DNA from 4 places in the Pseudonocardia sp. DxW genome. Region 2 is predicted to be linked to each of the others. Evidence: riboswitches for the same ligand, from Rfam matches in the RefSeq annotation. Region 2 holds a riboswitch; each other region holds the start of a gene.
The links. Region 2 has a riboswitch for cobalamin ahead of cobN (cobaltochelatase subunit CobN). Riboswitches for the same ligand answer to the same signal wherever they lie in the genome.
Positions count from the first base shown of each region.

Region 1: linked by a shared signal. The riboswitch ahead of ACVJO7_RS09125 (hypothetical protein) and the one ahead of cobN (cobaltochelatase subunit CobN) in region 2 are both predicted to bind cobalamin.
Region 3: linked by a shared signal. The riboswitch ahead of metE (5-methyltetrahydropteroyltriglutamate--homocysteine S-methyltransferase) and the one ahead of cobN (cobaltochelatase subunit CobN) in region 2 are both predicted to bind cobalamin.
Region 4: linked by a shared signal. The riboswitch ahead of ACVJO7_RS24425 (ribonucleoside-diphosphate reductase subunit alpha) and the one ahead of cobN (cobaltochelatase subunit CobN) in region 2 are both predicted to bind cobalamin.

Region 1 is NZ_JBZFLK010000005.1:37,895-41,702, reverse strand. It holds gene ACVJO7_RS09135 (4'-phosphopantetheinyl transferase family protein) at 1-375, shown strand, start outside; gene ACVJO7_RS09130 (DNA polymerase IV) at 372-1,859, shown strand; gene ACVJO7_RS09125 (hypothetical protein) at 1,908-2,291, opposite strand; cobalamin riboswitch at 2,330-2,497, opposite strand; gene ACVJO7_RS09120 (TetR/AcrR family transcriptional regulator) at 2,498-3,466, opposite strand; gene cobA (uroporphyrinogen-III C-methyltransferase) at 3,521-3,808, opposite strand, start outside.
Region 2 is NZ_JBZFLK010000002.1:392,969-396,776, reverse strand. It holds gene speB (agmatinase) at 1-734, opposite strand, end outside; gene ACVJO7_RS04600 (PucR family transcriptional regulator ligand-binding domain-containing protein) at 828-2,414, shown strand; cobalamin riboswitch at 2,475-2,620, shown strand; gene cobN (cobaltochelatase subunit CobN) at 2,695-3,808, shown strand, end outside.
Region 3 is NZ_JBZFLK010000017.1:56,413-60,220, reverse strand. It holds gene metE (5-methyltetrahydropteroyltriglutamate--homocysteine S-methyltransferase) at 1-1,933, opposite strand, end outside; cobalamin riboswitch at 2,108-2,315, opposite strand; gene mdo (NDMA-dependent methanol dehydrogenase) at 2,548-3,808, shown strand, end outside.
Region 4 is NZ_JBZFLK010000017.1:80,783-84,590, reverse strand. It holds gene ACVJO7_RS24435 (phytanoyl-CoA dioxygenase family protein) at 37-741, opposite strand; gene ACVJO7_RS24430 (class I SAM-dependent methyltransferase) at 786-1,571, shown strand; cobalamin riboswitch at 1,817-2,020, shown strand; gene ACVJO7_RS24425 (ribonucleoside-diphosphate reductase subunit alpha) at 2,136-3,808, shown strand, end outside.

The sequences.
Region 1 (3,808 bases), on a different contig from region 2:
GACGTCGAGCAGCACCGCGAGCTGTCCGGGCTGGACGGGCTGGCCCGGCACGCCCTCTCCCCCGCCGAACGCGAGCTGGGCGTCCCCGGACCGGCCGGGTTCCTGGTCACCTGGACCCGCAAGGAGGCCCTGCTCAAGGCCACCGGCGACGGCCTGTCCGCCCCGATGGACGCGATCACCCTGTCCGCGCCCGGCGACCCGGCGCGGGTCCTGCACTGGCCGGACGCTACCGGCTCGTGGTGGCTCGCCGACGTCGATACCCCGCACCCGGATCATCCCGGCGCCGTCGCGGGTGCCGGTGCCGACGTGCCGCCGATCACGGTCGCCGACGGCGACGCGGTCCTGTCGGTGGTCCGGGGCACCATGGGCGGGTGAGCTCGCCGGACCGGCCGGGCGCGACCGGAGCGCGCTGGGTGCTGCACCTCGACATGGACGCGTTCTTCGCCTCCGTCGAGCAGCTGACCCGGCCCACCCTGGCCGACCGTCCGGTACTGGTCGGCGGGGCGGGGCCGCGCGGCGTCGTCGCGGGCGCCAGCTACCAGGCGCGGGTGTTCGGGGCGCGCTCGGCGATGCCGATGGGGCAGGCCCGGCGGCGCTGCCCGCACGCCACCGTGCTGCCGCCGCGGTTCCCGCTGTACAAGGCGATCTCGGACGAGGTGATGGGTGTGCTCGCCGAGTTCTCACCGGTGCTCGAACCGGTCTCGGTGGACGAGGCGTTCATCGAGCCGCCGGCGCTGGCCGGCGCCTCCCCGGACGCCGTGCGGGAGTTCGGCACCCGGCTGCGCGCGACGGTCCGGGAGCGGACCGGGCTGCCCGCCTCGGTCGGCGCCGGCTCCGGCAAGCAGATCGCCAAGATCGCCTCCGAGCTGGCGAAGCCGGACGGGCTACGGGTCGTCGCGCACGCCGAGCAGGGCGCCGTGCTCGATCCGCTGCCGGTGCGCTCGCTGTGGGGCATCGGACCGGTGTCCGGCGAGGCGCTGCGCCGGATCGGGATCGAGACGATCGGCCAGCTCGCCGCGATGGACGGCCGGGAGGTCACCGGGGTGCTGGGCACGGCGATGGGCACCGAGCTGCACCGGCTGGCCCGCGGGATCGACGACCGGCCGGTCGCACCGCGCGGGGCGGCGAAGCAGATCAGCGCCGAGACCACCTTCGACACCGACCTGACCGCGATGTCCGCGGTGCACGCCGCCGTCGAGTCGATCTGCGTGGCGGTGCACCGCAGGCTGGTCGCCGACGGCCGGGCCGCGCGCACCGTCACCGTCAAGGCGCGCACCGGCGACTTCGTCACCCACACCCGGTCGGAGACGACGCCGTTCCCCAGCCGGGACCTCGCCACGCTGGTCGCGGTGGCCCGCCGGCTCGCCGACACCGCCCTCGGCGAGGGTGGGGTGCGGCTGCTCGGGGTGTCGGTGTCGGGCTTCAGCGAGGAGCCGCCGCTGGCCCTGTTCGACGCGGTGCCCTCGGCGCGGGGGTGGCGCGCGGCCCCGGTGGACCCGGACGGCGCGGGACCGGGCACGGCGGACCCGGGCGACCCGGGCGGAGCTGCGACCGGGCGGATGGGCACGCCGGTGGCGGTCGAGGAGCCGGCAGGGCCCCCGGCGGTGCCCGGGGAGGAGCCGGTCGACCGGCCCGCGGCTCCCGGGGAGCCGCCCGGCGACGACCGGCCGTGGCGGGCCGGTGACGACGTCGATCATCCCGAGCACGGCCACGGCTGGGTGCAGGGCGCCGGGCACGGGCGGGTCACCGTCCGATTCGAGACCGCGCTGACCGGGCCGGGCCGCACCCGCACGCTGGACGCCGCCGATCCACAGCTGACCCGCGCCGATCCGCTCCTGAGCTGGCGACCTGCCGGGTGAACCGGCCGGACCGGACCCAGCCGATCAGCGGGCTCAGCCGACCAGCGCTCAGCCGATCAGCGGGCTCCGGTGCGGCGGGGCGACCCGGGTGCCCGCGGCGACCCGGATCCCGAGTCCGGGTGCGGTGCGGGCGAGGCCGTCGAGCACCGCGCCCAGCGCGACGTCGGCGGCGGGCTCGCCCGCCACCAGCAGCACCCCGTTGCCGGCCGGGTGGTCCGCGGCCCAGGCGGTGATCCGGCCGACCGCGTCGCGCGGCGAGATCCGTTCGACCCGCCACGCCTCGGCGTAGAACAGGGCCACCGACTCCGGCCCGCGGGGGAACGTGAAGACGGTGTCGGCCTCCGCGAGCAGGCCCTCCAGCCCGTGCCCGGCCGACTCACCGGCCGGCTCGGTGCCGAGAACGACCAGGGTAGGGAGCGGGTCGACGCTCATCGCAATGTCCTCCTCGAGGGTCCGCGCCCTCAACAGTGGGAACTCCTGCGACGACGGCCAGTCTCCTGGCTCCCGGATCGACGCGCTCCCCCGCCTTCCCACCCTCGCCGGGCAGTGGCTGCGGGGTGGGGAGCGCTCCCCGGTGACAGTGGCGGGACCGCGCCGGACTCGCACCGGCTTCCTGCACCGTCGTCCGGGTCAGCCCATCACGAGCCGGTCGGGGGGTCAACAACGGGTGACGGTGACGCCTGTCCGGCGGCGAGGTCCCGCACCACCGGGGCCCAGCGCCCCGGCCAGCCGCCGGTGTGCCTCCGCGTCGAGATGGCAGCCGTCGATCCCGGTCCGGGTGATCGGGGCCGCATCGAAGAACGCGTGACCACCCGCGGCCGTCGGCGCACGCAGCGGCCCGGCGAGCCGTCGTGACGCGGCGGCCGAGGCCGCGTCGTAGACCCCCGGGGGCGGGCATCGACGCGACGAACCGCTTGGCGGCCCCGTCCATCGGCGACGGCGCGAGGACCACGAACCGCGGCACCGGCAGCCCGAGCGCCGCCGCGAACCCGGCCGGATGGTCCGGGTAGCGACCGAGCGCGCGGGCAACGTCGTCCGGGGTGCGGCGTAGCGGGTCCGCAGGTCGTTCGTCCCGAGCGCGCCCAGTTCTCCATGCCGGTGCGGACGGCGGCCATCGCCATCGAGGCGATCAGCACCGGGAGCTGCGGATCGACGTCGGGGCCCATCCGCAGCGCGGCGGCGTCGGCGAGCCTGCGGGGGGAGTTCTCGCTCAGCGACATCAGGGCACCGGTGACACCGGGGACGGTGCGGGCGAGCGCGAAGACCTCGTTCGCCTCGTCGCGGTCCGGTGGGTCCTCGCCGAGCTGGTCGAGCAGCAGCCGGCTCAGGTCGGCGAGGACCTCGCGGGGCGGGCCGGGCGGGCCGGCCACGAAGTTCTCCACCAGGTCCGGGGACAGCTCGGCCAGGGACAGCTCGACGGCCGCGGCCTCCTTGCCCGGGAAGTAGTTGAAGAACGTCCGCGGCGAGATGCCGGCCTCGGCGCCGATCGTTTCGACGGTGACCTTCTCCAGGCCGTGCTCCCGGGCCAGCCGCAGCACCACGAGATGGATGCCGCGCCGGGTCTCACTCCGCCTGCGGTCGCGCAGGCCCTCTCCTCGTTGCGCCACGACAACGATCTTTGCGCTCCGCGCAGAGTTTGCACACTGTGCACGTAACCGGCGTCACGGTCCGACCGGGGCCTCCAGCCCGGCGACAGGGCCGATCACCACGATCGCGGGCGGGCTGACCTCCTCCGCGGCGGCGACCTCGGCGGCCGTCGCCAGGGTCGCCCGCACGGTCCGCTGGATCCGGGTAGTGCCGTCCTGCACGATCAGCACCGGTGTCGACGGGTCGCGGCCGTGCTCGACGAGGACCTCGGCGAACCGGCCGAGCCGCTCCACCGCCATCATCAGCACGATGGTGCCGGCCATCCGGCCGAGCGCCGTCCAGTCGGTGAGGCTGCGCGGGTC
Region 2 (3,808 bases):
TGCGCCGGGTCCAGCACGTCGATGTCGACCGACACGTACACCGGCCCGGTGCCCAGCCGCCGCCGCATCCGCTCGACGACGGCGGCCACGCCCTCGGTCTGGTAGGCGTCGGTGTGGATCACCTGGAAGCCGAGGACCTCGTCGTTCGTCAGGTCCTGCTCGGAGTAGAGCGGGCCCCGGATGCCGACGTGCAGGCAGCGCCGCGGATCGAGCAGGCCCTCCTCGGCGGCGTTGCGGAACGGGGTGCCGTGCGTGACGTCCGCGCCGAAGTACGGGCCCCAGGTGTCGAGGTGCGCGTCGAAGTGCACGACGGCGACCGGCCCGTGGGTGCGCGCCACCGAGCGCAGCAGCGGCAGCGCGAGCGTGTGGTCGCCGCCGAGCGCGAGCAGCGTCGTCCCGCCGGCCCGCAACCGGTCCGCGGCCTGTTCGACGGTGCGCACCGCGTGGTCGATGTCGAACGGGTCGATCCCCAGGTCCCCGGCGTCGGCCACCTGCTGGTCACCGAACGGGAAGACCCCCAGCGGCGGGTGGTAGGGCCGCAGCAGCTTCGACGACGCCCGCACGTGCGCCGGGCCGAACCGGGCACCCGGCCGGTAGGACACCCCGCCGTCGAACGGGAGCCCCAGCACGGCCACGTCGGCGTGCTCCACCTCGTCCAGCCGGGGCAGCCGGGCGAACGTGGGCGGGCCCGCGAAGCGGGGGACGGTGCCGGCGTCGACCGATCCGATCGGCATGGGTTCCTCCTCTGGGCGCGACCCGGGTCCCGCCCACCGTGCTCGTTCCCCCGACGACGACAGAAGTGACAGAACGTCGAATCGTCGGAGATCATGTTCGCCATGGTGTCGATCCCGCCCGGTGGGGTGCCGCTGCGTGAGCTGCTCGGCGACCCGGAGCTGCGGCTGGGCCGGGTGGCGATCGACGACGGCGATCTCGATCGGATCGTGGTCGCCGCCGCGGTGTCCGAGCTGGCCGAGCCGGGCGGCTGGCTGCAGGGCGGCGAGCTGCTGCTGACCGTCGGGTTCCTGCTGCCCGCCGACGTCGACGGCCTCACCCGCTACGCCCGGCACCTGCGCGCGCACGGCGTGGTCGCGCTCGGCGTCGGCCTGGGCTCCGACCTGCCGCACCGCAGCACCCCGCCGGCGCTCATCACCGCGGCCCGCCGGGCCGGGCTGCCGCTGCTCTCGGTGCCCGAGGGGGTGCCGTTCATCGCCGTCACCAAGGCGGTGTTCGCGCACCGGGACGCGGCCGAGCGGGCCCGGCTGCAGTGGGCGCTGCGCACCCAGCGCGCGCTGACCGCCGCGGCGGTCTCCCCGGGCGGCATCGAGGCGGTGCTGGCCGCGCACGCCGGTGCGACCGGGCGCACCGGCGTGGTGGTGGATCTGCTCGGCCGGGTGCTGGCCGCGGCACCCGTCGAGGGGGCCGCGGAGCTGGCCGCCGGGCTCGCGACGACGATCGGGGAGGTGCGCGGGCAGGGTCTGCTGGGCGCCGCCGTCGAGGTCGCCGACGGCCGCCGCCGGGAGGTCCATCCGCTGGGTTCGCGGCGGATCCGGGCGTTGCTGCTGATCGACGGGCCGGCCGCCGGGCCGCACTCCAACCAGGTCACCGGCGACCTGGTGTCGCTGCTGTCGCTGGAGCTGGAACGCCGGCTCGGCCTGGACGCCGCCGCCCGCCGCGGCCGGGCCCGGCTGCTGGCCGCGCTGGACCGCGGCGTCGTCGACGACGACGGCGCTGGCCGCAGGCTCGCCGCCGCCGGCCTGCCGGAGACCCGGCTGCGCGCCGCCGTGGTCGCGGCGCCGCGCCCCGAGGAGCTGGCCGCCGATCTGGCCGCGGTGCTGCCCGACGCGCTGGTCCGCACGACCGCGCCGGAGCCGGGGGAGGCCGACGGCACCGTCGAGCTGGCGGTCGCCGAGTCGGTCGACCTGGTGGCGGTGCTGGCCGCGCTCGCCGCCCGCCGGCCGGCCGGGATCGGCATCGCCGTCCGGCCGGGGGCGCTCGCGGTGTCGCTGCGGCAGGCCCGCTCCGCGCTCCCGGTGGCCCGGCTGACCGGGCGGCCCGCGCACGCCGACGACGTGGCGTCCAGCCGGATGCTGCTCGCCCTGCTCGACCACGACCGGTTGCGGGCCTTCGCCGACGCCGTGCTCGGGCCGCTGGACGCCGACCCGCGCGGCCCGGAGCTGCTGCGGGCGATCGCCGCGCACCTGGAACGCAACGGGCACTGGGCGGCCGCCGCGTCCGCGCTCGGCGTGCACCGGCACACCGTCCGGAACCGGATCGCGGCCGCCGAGCAGGTCACCGGGCGGCGGCTGGACACCGCGCAGGACCGGCACGAGCTGTGGCTGGCGCTGCGCGCCCGCGACCTCGGCCGGGCCGTCGGCGGGCCGGGCCGGGGGGACCGGACCGAGGGTGCCGGGTGACCGACGGCACCGGGTGCCGAGCGCCACGGCGGTGCACGGTTCCTTGACGGGGGACCGGCCCGTTGCGGAAGGTGATCGGACAACCGAAGACGGCGGGTGGGATCAGGAAGCCGGTGCGAGTCCGGCGCGGTCCCGCCACTGTGATCCCGGCGGACCCTCGTGGACCGCCGGGGCAGCCAGACACTGGCCCCATCCGCCGCGCCACCTCCGTCCGGGACGAGGATCCCGAGGAAGGTACGCCGATGACGCGCGCCCGCACGCCCCGCACCGGGACCGCCCGGTGATCCTGCTCCTGTCCACCTCGGACACCGACCTGCTCTCCGCCCGTGCCGGCGGGGCGGACTACCGCCTCGCCAACCCGAACCGGGTGCTGCTCGACGAGCTGGCCGCGATGGCCGACGCGGCCGACGTCGTCGTCGTCCGGGTGCTCGGCGGCTACCGCTACTTCGAGGAGGGTCTGGACCTGCTGCGAGCCCGGTCCACGCCGCTGGTCTGCCTGGGCGGTGAGATGGCGCCGGACGCGGAGATGATGGAGCTCTCCACCGTGCCCGCCGGCGTCGCCGCGGAGGCGCACACCTACCTCGCACAGGGCGGCACCGAGAACCTGCGGCAGCTGCACGCGTTCCTGTCCGACACGGTGCTGCTGACCGGTGAGGGCTTCGCGCCGCCGGTGGAGCTGCCCGAGTGGGGCGTGCTGGACGGCCCCGGCACCGGGACCGGACCCACCGTGGCGGTGCTCTTCTACCGGGCGCAGTTCCTGGCCGGGAACACCGCCTACGTCGAGGCGCTCTGCGACGCGATCACCGCGAAGGGCGCGACACCGCTGCCGATCTGGTGCGCCTCGCTGCGCCAGGCCCCGGCCGGCCTGCTGGACACGCTGCGCGGCGCCGACGCGATGGTCGTCACCGTGCTCGCCGCGGGCGGCACCAAGCCGGCGTCCGCGCAGGCCGGCGGCGAGGACGAGGAGTGGGACGTCACCGAGCTCGCCGCGCTCGACGTGCCGATCCTGCAGGGCCTGTGCCTGACCTCGTCCCGGGAGACCTGGGAGTCCAACGACGACGGCCTGTCCCCGCTCGACGTCGCCACCCAGGTCGCCGTCCCCGAGTTCGACGGCCGGCTGATCACCGTCCCGTTCTCGTTCAAGGAGACCGACGACGACGGCCTGTCCGTCTACGTCCCGGACCACGAGCGCGCCGCCCGGGTCGCCGGGATCGCGGTGAACCACGCCAACCTCGGCCGCATCCCGAACGCCGAGAAGAAGATCGTGCTGATGCTGTCGGCGTACCCGACCAAGCACGCCCGGATCGGGAACGCGGTGGGTCTGGACACCCCGGCCTCGACGGTCGCGCTGCTGCGCACGATGGCCGCCGCCGGGTACGAGACCGGCGGGTTCC
Region 3 (3,808 bases), on a different contig from region 2:
CGGCGACCCCGCCGACCGACATCCGGAACGCGTCCACCGCCCACTCCAGGTAGTCGGCGCGGTCCCGCTCGTGCAGCGGCAGCAGCTCGCGCAGGGCGGGCTCGTCCACCTGGATGATCCGGATCCCGGCCGCCTCCAGGTCGGCGACCTCGTCGCGCAGGGCCAGCCCGACCTGGCGGGCGGTGTCGGCGAGCGGCTGGTCATCGCGGACGAACGACCAGGCCAGGATGGTGACCGGCCCGGTCAGCATGCCCTTCACCGGCCGCTGCGAGAGCGACTGCGCGTAGCTCGCCCAGTCGACGGTGATCGGGGCCGGGCGGGACACGTCCGAGTGCAGGATCGGCGGCCGTACGCAGCGCGAGCCGTAGGACTGCACCCAGCCGAACTCGGTGGTGGCGAAGCCGTCCAGGTTCTCGGCGAAGTACTGGACCATGTCGTTGCGCTCGGGCTCGCCGTGCACCAGCACGTCCAGCCCGATCTCCTCCTGCAGCGCGACCACGCGGGCGATCTCCCGGCGCATCCGCCCGGTGTACTCGCCGGTGTCGATCCGGCCGCTGCGGTGCGCCGCCCGGTCGGTGCGGATCGCGGCGGTCTGCGGGAACGAGCCGATCGTGGTGGTCGGGACGTCGGGCAGGCCCAGCGCCTCGCGCTGCACCTTCGCCCGCACGTCGGCCGCGCCGCGCCGGTAGTGGTCGGCGCCCAGCTCGGCCAGCCGGGCCCGGACCGTCGCGTCCCGGCGGGCGGCCGCCGCGACCCGCTCCCGGGTCTCCCGCGCGGCGTCGAACTCGGCCGCGACCGAGGCCCGGCCGCCGTGCAGGGCGCGGCCGAGCAGCACCACCTCGTCGACCTTCTGCCGGGCGAAGGCGAGCATGTCGACGACGTCGCCGGTCAGCGACGCCTCCACGGACAGGTCGTAGGGGACGTGCAGCAGCGAGCACGACGTCGAGATCCCCACCCGGCCCGCGACGCCGGTCAGCCGCGACGCGGTGACCAGGGCGGCGTCCAGGTCGGTGCGCCACACGTTGCGCCCGTCGACGACGCCGGCCAGCACCAGCTTGCCGCCGATCCCCTCGACGCCGTCGATCCCGTCCAGATCGGACGCCCCGGTGACCAGGTCCAGGGCCAGGCCCTCGACCGCGGTCGAGGCGAGCACCGGCAGCGCCGGGCCGAGCTCGCCGAAGTACGACGCGACCAGGATCTTCGGCCGGCGCGGCGCGGCCGCGAGCCGGTCGTAGGCCCGGCGCAGCGCGGCGATCTCGTCGTCGGAGCGGTCCGCGGCGAACGCCGGCTCGTCCAGCTGCACCCACTCGGCACCGGCGTCGGCCAGCTCGGCGAGCAGGTCCCGGTAGACCTCGACGAGCGGGCCGAGCAGGTCCAGCGGCCGGAACTCCTCGGGCGCACCCTCGGCGGGCTTCGAGAGCAGCAGCAGGGTCACCGGGCCGACCAGCACCGGGCGGGTCACGACGCCGGAGCGCAGCGCCTCCCGGAACTCCTCGAGCGCCGCGCGCGAGCCGGGCGCGAGCCGGGTCCCCGGGCCGATCTCGGGCACCAGGTAGTGGTAGTTCGTGTCGAACCACTTGGTCATCTCGCAGGCCGGCGCGCCGGTGCGGCCGCGGGCCATCGCAAACATCCGCTGCAGCGGGTCGGTGATGCCGGCGAAGCGCTCCGGGACGGCGCCGACGGCGAGCGCGGTGTCCAGGACGTGGTCGTAGAACGAGAACGTGTTGCCGGGGACCTGGTCCAGTCCCGCGTCCCGCAGCGTGGTCCAGGTGTCGCGGCGCAGACCGGCCGCCACCTCGTGCAGCGCGGAGACGTCGGACCGGCCGGCCCAGAACGCCTCGGTCGCGCGCTTCAGCTCCCGGTGCGGCCCGATCCTGGGGTACCCCAGCACGGTGCTGCCGGTGGTGGACACGGATGACACAGGTTTCGCCATGGTCACTGCCCTCTCTCCTCGCGAGCGCGGTGGAGGACCCGTCACCGCCGGAGAGGGGCACGACGGCACGGTCCGGGCGGGTCCGCACCGGACGCGCGACGGCGCCGGCGGGCACGGTGGTCACCCGGTCGTCCGCTGGGCCCTCCCTCGAGGCCACGGATCCGCGCACGCCGGTCGGCGCGCGCACCGGCGGCAGGTATTCGGACTCGTGGGCGCCGTGCTCGTGCCTACCGGCCGTCGCTTCCCGGGTCGGTTCCCAGTGCTGATGACGACTGTCGTTCCCACTCACCGCTGCGGGGCAGTCCCGGATTCACACCGGGTTCCCTGTTGTCCCGTGCCGGCCCCGCGGGGACCGGCACGAACCGTCGGCGGACCGACCATAACCCACCGGACGCGATCGGCGGACTGTTGCCTTGTCCTAACTGTTGCCATACTCTGGCAACATGTTCGCCCTCCCCGCTCGGGGTCGAGGGCGACCTATCCCTGCACCCCTCCGTTCAGACGGGTTTCCTGCCTGGTCTGCCGAGGAGTAATCGCGATCACCTCTGTGCCCGGGGCCACAACCGGTCCTAGCGTGCGGCTCGACCCATCCGCCTGCCGCAGAAAGGGCTGACATGCAGGTAGACGAGCTGCTCAAGCCGTTCCCCATCAAGGAGTTCCACCCGTTCCCCAGGGCGCTGCTGGGTCCCGGCTCGCACGAGCTCATCGGCCCGGAGGCCCTCAAGCTGGGCTTCAAGAAGACCCTGGTCATGACGTCCGGCCTGCGCGGCACCGACATCGTCCACAAGATCGTCGAGTCGATGAAGTACCACGGCCTCGAGGTCGTCGTGTACGACCAGGTCGAGTCGAACCCCAAGGACTACAACGTCATGGACGCTGTGGGCCTCTACCAGCAGAACAAGTGCGACTCGTTCGTCTCCATCGGCGGCGGCTCCTCGCACGACGCCTGCAAGGGCGCGCGCGTCTCGGTCGCCCACGACGGCCGCAACGTCAACGAGTTCGAGGGCTTCAACAAGTCCGAGAACCCGGCGAACCCGCCGCACATCGCGGTCTCGACGACGGCCGGCACCGGCTCCGAGACCTCCTGGGCGTACGTGATCACCGACACCACGACGGACCCGGACAACCCGCACAAGTACGTCGCGTTCGACGACGCCTCGGTCACCACCCTGGCGATCGACGACCCGGTGCTCTACTACGACTGCCCGATCGACTACACCGCGCAGTGCGGCTTCGACGTGCTCGCGCACGCCTCCGAGCCCTACGTCTCCCGGCTGAACTTCCAGCCGTCGCTGGGCAACGCGCTGCACGCCATCAAGCTGACCTCGCAGAGCCTGCGCCAGGCCGTGTGGAACGGCCAGGACCTGGCCGGCCGCGAGGGCATGATGTACGCGCAGTACATCGCCGCGCAGGCGTTCAACTCCGGTGGCCTGGGGATCATCCACTCGATCTCGCACGCGGTGTCGGCCTTCTACGACACCCACCACGGCCTGAACAACGCCATCGCGCTGCCGCGGGTGTGGGCGTTCAACATGCCGGTCGCCTACGAGCGGTTCGCCGACATCGCCGAGGCGATGGGCATCGACACCAGCGGCATGACCAAGCCGCAGGCCGCCGACGCCGCGCTCGCCGCGTCCATCCGGCTGCTGCGCGACGTGGGCATCCCGGAGAAGTTCGCCGACGTCAAGCAGGACACCTACTCGAAGAACCGGCTCGGGATCGGCCCGACGAAGTTCTACGAGAACGCGCCGACCATCATCGGCGACGCGGCGGACGTCGACCGGATCACCAACCACGTCCTGGGTGACGCCTGCACCCCGGGCAACCCGAAGGAGTGCACCTTCGAGACCGTCCGCCCGGTCGTCGAGCACTCCA
Region 4 (3,808 bases), on a different contig from region 2:
CGTCGGGTGAGTCCCGGGCCCGCCCGATCCGGGACCTCAGTCCTCCCGCAGGTGCGGCCGCCCCGCGGGCTGGAACAGGCAGAGCAGCGCCCGCCGGTCCCGGTCGGACCGGTTCGGCCCCGACGAGTGCAGCATCAGCGTCGGGAACAGCACGACGTCACCGGCGACGGCCCGGATCGTGACCGGCGCCGGCTCCCCGGGCCGGGGCCCCTCGCCGTCCGGGCGTGGACCGGTCCGATGACTGCCGGGGACCAGGCGGAGCGCGCCGTTGCCGTCGTCGGCGTCGTCCAGGAACACCATCGCGGTGACCACCTCGGCGGCAGCCCGCGGATCCAGGAAGCGGGCCAGGAACGAGTGGTCGGTGTGCCAGATGAACGCCGAACCGACCCGGGCCCGCTTGAAACTGATCTTCGACGTCAGCAGGCCGACCCGGTCCGTGCCGAGCATCCGGGCAGCCGGGCCGGTCAGCCGCGGATCCTCGGCACAGCGGGCGAGCCGGTCGTCGAGATGCGCGACCGGGCGCAGGTTGCGCACCACGTCGCCGCCGGGTTCCCGGTGCACCGACGTCGGCGCCCCACCGCGCAGGCCGACCGTGGTGGCGATCCGACGGCCGTCACCGGACACCGTCTCGTGCACGACGTCGGCCGCAGCGGCCAGCGCCACCGCGGCCTCCACGGCGTCGCGGAGCCCGGCGAGCTCGTCACCGGTGAACACTCCACGGCAGATCTCGAATCCGGGCATCCCACACCTTCCTTGTTGAACATGGATATCGATACTATTTTGTGGTGACCGATCCCGATGGGTACACGACCGCCATGCGCAGCCTGTGGGGCGGCGCGGACTACCGCCCGCTCGCCGCGCGACTCGCACCCGCATCCCGTGCCCTGGTCGACACCGTCGCACCCGGCGGCACCGAGCAGGTGCTCGATGTCGCCGCGGGTACCGGCACCGCCGCGCTCATGCTCCGGGAGCGGGGCGCCGCGGTGCTCGCGACCGATCTCGCACCCCGGATGGTCGAGCTCGGCCGGGAGCGGACCGCGGGGACCGGGATCGTCTGGCTGGAGGCCGACGCGGAGGACCTACCGTTGCCGGACGGCAGCGCCGACGTCGTCGTGTCGAGCTTCGGACTGATCTTCGCCCCGCGGCCGGAGACCGCACTGGCCGAGCTGCGCCGGGTGCTCGCGCCGGGGGGCCGGCTGGCCTTCACGGCGTGGACGCCGGACGGGTTCATGGGGCGGATGACCACGGCGATGCGGGCGCACACCGGCACCCCGCCGGGGGTCGCCGACCCGCTCGACTGGGGAGTCCCGGACACGGCGCGCCGGCGGCTGGCCGGATTCGCCGGGATCCGGGTCTCCGCACACCGGCTGCCGTGGCACTTCGACTCGCCGGCGGCGATGACCACCTTCCTGCGCCGGCACTCCCCCGCGCACGCCGCCGCCGCGACCGGGCTGGGCGGGCGCGCGAGCGCGATGTTCGACGACGTCGAGGCACTCGCCGGACCGGCGGACCGGCCGGTCCGGCTCGACGCGGAGTTCCTCGTCGTCGATGCGACCGCGCCGACCCGGTGACGGCGCCGCCCGGCCCGGCCGGCCCGGCCGGCCACATCGCGGCGACGACCACGACGACGACCACGACGACGACCACGGCGACCGAGGCGACGGCCACCGGCGCGACGCGCATCACCCGCCCGGGTGACCCGTCGTCGTCCACCGGACCGACCCGCCGGGGCCGACCTGCACCGTTCACCGGCGGTGACGATTCGTCGCACCACACCGACTCCTTGGGGTCTCGAACGGCGACCGCCCCAAGATGTAGTGTCCGCGGCGCTGGTGGTTCACCGGCCCGCCCGGGCCGGTGAGGCAACAGGGAACCCGGTGCGAATCCGGGACTGCCCCGCAGCGGTGAACGGGAACGACCGCCGTCAACGAGCACTGGGAGCGATCCCGGGAAGCGACGGCCAGTAGGAGCGTGCACGACGCCCGTGAGTCCGAAGACCTGCCACCGGTGCGCGCGCCGCCGGCGTGCGCAGCTCCGGGGCCTCGCGGGAGGGCGCCAGGGTGCGGCGGTCCCGGACCGTCGTCGCCTCCTCGCGCGGGTCACGGACCGACGGCGACTCGCGAGGAGAGAGACCCGTGACCGCAAGCACCGCTCCCCCTGCATCCGCGCACGGCACGGCCCCGCCCGGCCTGCGGGTGATCCGCCGTGACGGCTCCGAGACCACCTTCGACGCCGGCAAGATCTCGGTCGCGATGACCAAGGCGTTCCTGGCCGTCGAGGGTGGCCCGGCTGCGGCGTCGTCGCGGCTGCACCATCTCGTCGGCGAGCTGACCGACCAGGTCGTCGCGGCACTCGCCCGGCATCCCGCGCCCGGCGTGCACGTCGAGCAGATCCAGGACCAGGTCGAGCTGGCCCTGATGCGCGGCGGGCACCACAAGGTCGCCCGCTCCTACGTCCTCTACCGGGAGCAGCACGCACAGGCCCGCGACGCCGCACCCGCCGCCCCGGGCACACCGACCGTGCACGTCACCCAGCCGGACGGCAGCCGGGTCCCGCTGGACCGCGACCGGGTCGACACCGTGCTCGCCGAGGCGTGCGCGGGCATCGACGACGTCTCGCCGGAGCCGGTGCTCGCCGAGCTGGACCGCACCGTCTACGACGGCATCACCGCCGACGAGCTGTCCCAGGCACTCGTCATGGCCGCCCGCACGCTGGTCGAGCGGGAACCGGACTACTCGCTGGTCGCGTCCCGGCTGCTGCTGGACCGGCTGCGCACCGAGGCCGTGTCACACCTGTCCGGCACCCGGGAGACGCCCGACCAGGCCACGATGACGCAGCGGTACGCCTCCTACACCAGGGACTACCTGCGCCGCGCGATCGACATCGGGCTGGTCGATCCGGAGCTCGCCACGTTCGACCTGGACCGGGTCACCGCCGCGGTCCGCCCCGAGCGCGACCTGCAGATCGGCTTCCTCGGCCTGCAGACCCTCTACGACCGCTACCTCCTGCACGAGCGCGGCACCCGCTTCGAGCTGCCGCAGGCGTTCTTCCTGCGGGTCGCGACGGGCCTGGCGATCCGCGAGGTCGATCGCGAGGCGCGCGCGATCGAGTTCTACGAGCTGCTGTCGAGCTTCGACTTCATGGCGTCCACCCCGACGCTGTTCAACTCGGGCACCACCCGGGCCCAGCTGTCGTCGTGCTTCCTCACCACCGTCGACGACGACCTGGACTCCATCTTCGGCGGTTACCGCAACAACGCGCTGCTCGCGAAGTACTCCGGCGGCCTGGGCAACGACTGGACCCCGGTCCGCGGCCTCGGCGCGCACATCCGCGGCACCAACGGCGTCTCGCAGGGCGTCGTCCCGTTCCTCAAGATCGCCGGGGACACCGCCGTCGCGGTCAACCAGGGCGGCAAGCGCAAGGGCGCCGCGTGCGCCTACCTGGAAACCTGGCACGTCGACATCGAGGAGTTCCTCGACCTGCGCAAGAACACCGGCGACGACCGGCGCCGCACGCACGACATGAACACCGCGAACTGGGTTCCCGACGAGTTCCTGCGCCGGGTCCAGGCCGACGCGGACTGGACGCTGTTCTCCCCGGACGAGGTCCCCGACCTGCACGACCTCTACGGCACCGCGTTCGCCCGGCGCTACCGCGAGTACGAGGCCGCCGCCGGCCGCGGCGAGATCCGGGTGCACCGGACGGTGCGCGCGGTCGACCTGTGGCGCCGGATGCTGACCATGCTGTTCGAGACCGGGCACCCGTGGATCACCTTCAAGGACCCGTGCAACCTGCGCAGCCCGCAGCA